2 regions of the Bacillus sp. T3 genome follow, and region 1 is predicted to be linked to the other one. Evidence: a T-box and tRNA genes for the amino acid it is inferred to sense, from the RefSeq annotation. Region 1 holds a T-box; the other holds one or more tRNA genes.
The links. A T-box is a leader RNA that pairs with one kind of tRNA and senses whether it is charged. The one in region 1 lies ahead of RGF10_RS06270 (valine--tRNA ligase), so its partner is inferred to be a tRNA-Val.

Region 1 (3,426 bases):
TTTTAGTTGGGTTTCTTGAGCAATGTGAAAAAAAAATCTATATGTCCCCGTTTGAATTGCAATTTTGCCTCTATTACCATGACGTCCATCAAGCATTGCGCTTTTCAAAGAAGCAGCTCGAGGCTTGGTATGAAAAAACGAAGGAAGAGGAAAAAATCCGAACGGTACTGATTCACGGTAAGTTTTCGTCCGATCATTTTCTGTTTGATAACAAAGGCTATGGCTATTTTATGAACTTCGAAAATGCAAGACAGGGATCACCCTATCAGGATATCCTTCCTTACTTATTTCGCTCGTTAAAAGGATTCCCGATGCGGAGTGAGGATTGTATTGATTGGCTCTTGATTTATTATAAATATTTCCCGTTAAAGGAAGAGGAAAAGCAATTAATGCTAAGCTATTTCACCCATCCGACTGCATTTCTTCGAGTTGTAAAAAAATATTATAAACAGCCCACAGCAGTAAGGAAGAAGGAGCGAAAGTTCTCGCAGCAGCTTCAGCGGCAATATTGGCAGCTGAAAAACACGGAATATGTAGTCAGCCGCTTAAATGAAATTGAACGGCAGAGGAAAGCCCAGGCTGAAGCACAGGCCCAGGCGCAACAAGAAGGAGCCCAGAATTGACATGCGTCAACTGCGGGCTCCTTTTTTACCGTGGTATCAACGAAACATTTTTATAAAAATTCTAATTGGAAAGCAATAGCAAACAATATAAGGACGGTCAGAAATAACACATCAAAGGTGGTTGGCAAGAAAATCGTGCGAATCCCTTGAAAAATACAAAAGGGAATTGAAAATTGCGCACAGACATTGCGGATTGTTCTTAGCCATGGCGGAAGTGTATAAGGGCTATATCTTCGCTTCAACATTCTTCCCCTCTTTTACATCTTTATTGTTCTAGTGTATGCCCAGTTATTTTGAAAAGTGCTATCAAGCTAAGAAACAATTGTGCAAAAATGTATATACTAGAAAAAAATCGGTGAGAATGATTGACGACAAACACCTTTTTTAGGTAGTATAGCTTATGAATCAATTTCATCCTGAAATATGACACAAGCCAACTTTTTTCAGGGAAAATCAAATAGTATGCAAAGATAGGGAAGAGTACGATGGACAACTGTTTTTAGAGAGGGAAGCATAATGCTGAAAGCTTCCTAAACAGATCATTGGAAGGTCGCCCTTGAGCATCTCCTGTGAACGAGCGTAATGCGATTAGTAGCTGGAGACGGGAAATCCGTTAATGTGTTAAGTGCCAGTTAGCCTGTTTGCTAATTGGAAAAAAGGTGGTACCGCGAAGCAAACTCCATTCGTCCTTTTCATGACGAATGGGGTTTTTTGTTTTATAAAGAAACGCATTTAACGAAAATGATATATTTTTTTAATTGGAGGAAAGTGCAATGGAAACAAAAGAACTATCAATGCCGACGAAATATGATCCGCAGGCAATCGAACAAGGTCGCTATGATTGGTGGCTTAAAGGAAAATTCTTTGAGGCGAAGGGTGAAGCGGACAAACAGCCTTACACGATTGTTATTCCACCGCCAAACGTAACCGGAAAGCTACACCTTGGACATGCCTGGGATACGACGCTTCAGGATATTCTAACAAGAATGAAGCGGATGCAGGGCTATGACGTGTTATGGCTGCCAGGAATGGACCATGCCGGTATTGCCACCCAAGCGAAGGTTGAGGAAAAGCTTCGTGGAGAAGGAAAAAGCCGTTACGACCTTGGTCGTGAGAAATTTGTTGAAGAAACATGGAAGTGGAAGGAAGAGTATGCCGGCCATATTCGTCAGCAGTGGGCGAAGCTAGGTCTTGGGCTCGATTATAGCCGTGAGCGTTTTACGCTTGATGAAGGCCTATCAGATGCTGTTAAAGAGGTATTCGTGAAGCTTTACAAGAAGGGCTTAATCTACCGCGGTGAATACATCATCAACTGGGATCCTTCTACGAAAACAGCACTTTCTGATATTGAGGTTATCTACAAAGACGTACAAGGTGCGTTTTACCATATGAAATATCCGTTTGCCGATGGAACAGGATATATTGAAGTGGCGACTACTCGTCCGGAAACAATGCTTGGAGATACAGCAGTAGCAGTACATCCAGAGGATCCTCGCTACAAGGATATGATTGGCAAAACCGTTGTTTTACCAATTGTTGGCCGTGAAATTCCAATCGTTGGCGATGATTATGTTGATATCGAGTTTGGATCTGGCGCGGTTAAAATTACCCCAGCACATGACCCTAATGACTTTGAGGTAGGAAATCGCCATAATCTTGAGCGCGTGTTAGTGATGAATGAAGACGGAACGATGAATGCACGTGCTGGCAAGTACCAAGGCATGGATCGTTTTGAGTGCCGCAAGCAAATCGTCAAGGACCTACAAGAAGCTGGTGTTCTATTCAAAATTGAAGAGCATCTTCATTCAGTTGGTCACTCTGAGCGTAGTGGAGCGGTTGTTGAGCCTTACCTTTCAACACAATGGTTTGTTAAAATGCAGCCACTTGCGGATGCTGCGATTGCTCTTCAGCAAGAGGAGGAAAAGGTTAACTTCGTACCGGATCGATTTGAAAAGACGTATTTACGCTGGATGGAAAATATCCGTGACTGGTGTATTTCGCGTCAGCTATGGTGGGGTCACCGAATTCCAGCCTGGTACCATAAAGAAACAGGGGAAATTTACGTGGAAAACGAGCCTCCAGCAGACAGTGAAAACTGGGTTCAAGACAATGATGTATTGGATACATGGTTCTCGTCAGCACTGTGGCCATTTTCAACATTAGGCTGGCCAGATGGTGATGCTGCTGACTTTAAGCGCTACTATCCAACCGCAGCACTTGTAACAGGATACGATATCATTTTCTTCTGGGTATCGCGCATGATCTTCCAAGGGATTGAGTTCACAGGCGGACGTCCATTTAATGATGTATTGATTCATGGTCTAGTTCGTGATGCGCAAGGTCGTAAGATGAGTAAATCACTTGGTAACGGGGTTGACCCAATGGAGGTTATCGATCAGTACGGTGCCGACTCCTTGCGTTACTTCCTGTCAACTGGAAGCTCACCTGGTCAAGACTTACGCTATAGCACGGAGAAAGTTGAAGCAACCTGGAACTTTGCTAATAAAATTTGGAACGCATCTCGTTTTGCCTTAATGAATATGAACGGCATGACTTATGAGGAGATCGATTTAAGCGGAGAAAAATCCGTTGCCGATAAGTGGATCTTAACTCGTTTGAACGAAACAATTGAAAACGTAACACGCTTGTCAGACCGCTATGAGTTTGGGGAAGTGGGCCGTGCCCTTTATAACTTCATTTGGGATGATTTTTGTGATTGGTATATTGAAATGGCGAAACTGCCATTATACGGTGACGATGAAGCGGCAAAGAAAACAACTCGTTCGATTTTAGCTTATGTATT
Region 2 (3,426 bases), 2.0 Mb from region 1:
GGAGTACTAGGTGATATTTTAGAAGTTGAAATGCACTATGATTATTTTAGACCTGAAGTACCAAAGTCTGTGAAATTTTCAAGGGGATTCAGCTATTTATATGGACACGGATGTCATACGATCGATCAAGTTTTATCTTTCTTTGGTAATCCGAATACTATTACTTATGATGTTAGACAACTTCTTGGAAAAGGACATATGAATGACTATTTTGATTTGGACTTCTTTTATGACTCTAAAAAAGTTTCTATTAAATCCAGCTATTTCCGTTTGAAAGAACGTCCTAGCTTTGTCGTATATGGGAATAGAGGAGTTTTTGTTAAACAGACAAAAGATCGACAAGAAGAACATTTGAAACTATTTTATATGCCGACTAACGAGGATTTCGGTATTGATTTACCAGAACACTATGGAATTCTAACTTTTGTTGATGAAGCAGGAAACTATCATGAAGAAAAAGTGATGTCAGAAGTTGGTGATTACGGACAAGTTTATGAAGGTGTTTATCAATCAATTTTAAATGGAAACGAAAAAATTATTAAGGATGAAGAAACGATAAGACAAATGGAGATTTTAGAGGAAGGTATCAATAAAATAGAAAGTCTACATTCTAATACTACTGACGCATCGTCATCATACATTAAAGAAAGTGAGAACTGACATGAAACTTGCCATACTAGGTTCTGGTCAGATAGTCACTGATTATTTAACGATGGCTGGAGATTTACCAGATACAGACTTAGTCGCCATCTTTGGCACCGAAGAAGCTATACCCACAATGGAAGCAATGTCGCGTAAATACGGAATTAGAAAAATATACACAGCTTATAGCGAATGCTTAATGGATCAAGAGATTGACACATTGTATATTGGTTTACCTAATCACCTGCATTATTCTTTTACAGAAGAAGCCTTATTAAGAGGAAAGAATGTCATTTGTGAAAAACCATTTACTTTAAAACTTTCTGAGTTTACTGAGCTAAGAAACATTGCTAAAAAAAATAAGCTCATTTTGCTTGAAGCGATCACGACGCAGTATTTATCAAATTACTTAGCAATTAAAGAATCCGTTAATCATCTAGGAGATTTGAAAATCATTGAATGTAATTATTCTCAATATTCATCTCGCTATAATGCTTTCAAAAAAGGTGAAATCTTGCCAGCTTTTAATCCTAAAGCAGGTGGAGGAGCATTAATGGACCTAAATATATACAATATCCACTTTGTGGTTGGAATTTTAGGAAAGCCTACTTCGGTCACTTATCTTGCAAACGTTGAGAGGGATATTGATACTTCTGGTATTCTTTTATTAAACTATTCTACCTGTAAAGTAGCATGTATTGGTGCAAAAGACTCGACAGCACCGATACGCACTCTAATTCAAGGCGATAAAGGATCCATTGTATTAAACGGGCCAGCTAACGTATGTGATTCTTTTGTGTTGAATATGAATGATGAGGACAGCCAAATCATCGATAATAAAATCCATCCCCACAGGATGTATGAAGAATTTTGTGAGTTTGCAAGAATGATCAAGGAAAGTGATTACACTAAAGCCGATTATATGTTAGAACAGAGCCAAATTGTGATGGAAATAGTCGAGAAAGCATTAGTTGATGCAGGAATTAAGTTAGGTTAATTTTTAAAAGCCTAAATTTCTAAAAAATCCACTATAACTTATATCTGATTCCATACAACATCATGATTCCTGAAACTGGGCTTGCATACTTAATAAATTTAAAGATACGCAAAAGGCACATCTCCAAAGAATGGAAATGTGCCTTAAAGCCTGTCAAATTAATGATCTGGGTGGGGATTGAACCCACGACCCCCACGCTGTCAACGTGGTGCTCTCCCGCTGAGCTACCAAATCGTATGTAATATTTTGTACACATCAAAACGGTACATTTCTAATTATATTCATATAAAAAAATATGTCAACCTTTTTTGGAATAGGTGACCATAAAATAGAAATAGGGCATTCGATTCTTCAACTTGTTGTGATGATTGTGGTAAAATTTTGCCAAAGCATAAGTCCTTCAAGAAAGGAGTTATTACGTTGGATTATCCACGAGGTACCGTACAGGATTACACCATTTACAGTAAAAAGCTGGCAGAGAATGTGGACTTTCTTGTTTACTTGCCCCCCTCCTTCTCCCATCTTTATAAATATCATGTATTAATTGCTCAGGACGGTGCAGACTATTTTCAGCTTGGAAGAATTGGGAAGTTTGCCGATGAACTGTTGGCGCGCAAGGAAATTGAACGCTTGATCATTGTGGGTCTTCCCTATAAAAACGGGCGTGATCGCCTTGAGAAATACCATCCAGATGGTGAAAAATCTGAGTCCTATCTTCAATTTTTAGTACACGAGCTTGTACCTTTTTTGGATAAGGAATTTCCAACTTACCAAATGGGCATGGGCAGAGCTTTAATTGGCGATTCGTTAGCAGGATATGTATCGTTTCGGGCTGCCCTTCAATTTCCGCACACATTTGGGAAGGTGGCGCTTCAGTCCCCATATGTGACTGAAGATATTCTCGCTTCCTTGCATTCATTTCAACAGCCCCATTTACTTGAAATTTACCATGTTGTCGGCAAAGCTGAGCTATCCGTCAAAACAACAAAGGGCAAGCTGGAGAACTTTATTGGGCCTAATAGAATTTTGGCTAAAGTGCTTAAAGAAAAAGGATTTTCCTATTCCTATCACGAATTTGATGGAGACCACACTTGGACGTATTGGCAGCCAGATCTCGAGCATGCCTTGAAGTTCTTGTTTGGAAGATAATCCATTGCCATTAGGACATTGTCGGAAAAGGGTTTCATTTTTACTTTTGGTATAATAAACTTCATCTACTCGTAATATTGCAGCCTTGAGGTATGCAAGCTTAACAGACATGCTGCTTTATTTTTCCAAAAATGAACGATCCGGGAGGTAATGTTATGAAATTTGGTGTTGCTATTTTCCCATCAAAAAAACTGCAGGATTTAGCGAATTCTTACCGGAAACGGTATGATCCACATTATGCATTAATTTCTCCACATTTAACGTTGAAGGGGCCTTTTGAGGCGTCAGACGCTCAGATGAAGGACATTACGGTCAGATTGGCACAGATTGCAAGTAACAGTAAGCCGTTTTCGCTCCAGGTGTTAAAGGTAAGTTCATTTAAGCCTGTTAATAATGTGATTTATTTTAAAATTAATCCGACTGAAGAACTCCTCCAGCTACATCAACAGCTCCATACTGATTTGATTGGCGATAAGCCAGAATTTAGCTTTGTGCCGCATATTACGATTGGGCAAGAGCTCTCGGATGATGAGCACTCCGATGTTTACGGTTCAATGCGGATGATGAAGATGGAGCACGAGGAGATGGTCGACCGCTTCCATTTACTATATCAGCTTGAAAATGAGTCTTGGACTGTC

Region 2: it has a tRNA-Val gene. The T-box ahead of RGF10_RS06270 (valine--tRNA ligase) is inferred to sense a tRNA for this amino acid. The anticodon was not compared.

Annotation. Positions count from the first base shown of each region.
Region 1 covers NZ_CP137761.1:1,230,845-1,234,270, forward strand. The annotation lists gene ysxE (spore coat protein YsxE) at 1-623, shown strand, start outside; gene RGF10_RS06265 (hypothetical protein) at 674-865, opposite strand; T-box leader at 1,082-1,317, shown strand; gene RGF10_RS06270 (valine--tRNA ligase) at 1,397-3,426, shown strand, end outside.
Region 2 covers NZ_CP137761.1:3,801,198-3,804,623, forward strand. The annotation lists partial or broken gene RGF10_RS19430 (Gfo/Idh/MocA family oxidoreductase) at 1-588, shown strand, start outside; gene RGF10_RS19435 (Gfo/Idh/MocA family protein) at 662-1,639, shown strand; tRNA gene RGF10_RS19440 (tRNA-Val) at 1,802-1,873, opposite strand; gene RGF10_RS19445 (alpha/beta hydrolase) at 2,060-2,788, shown strand; gene RGF10_RS19450 (YjcG family protein) at 2,944-3,426, shown strand, end outside.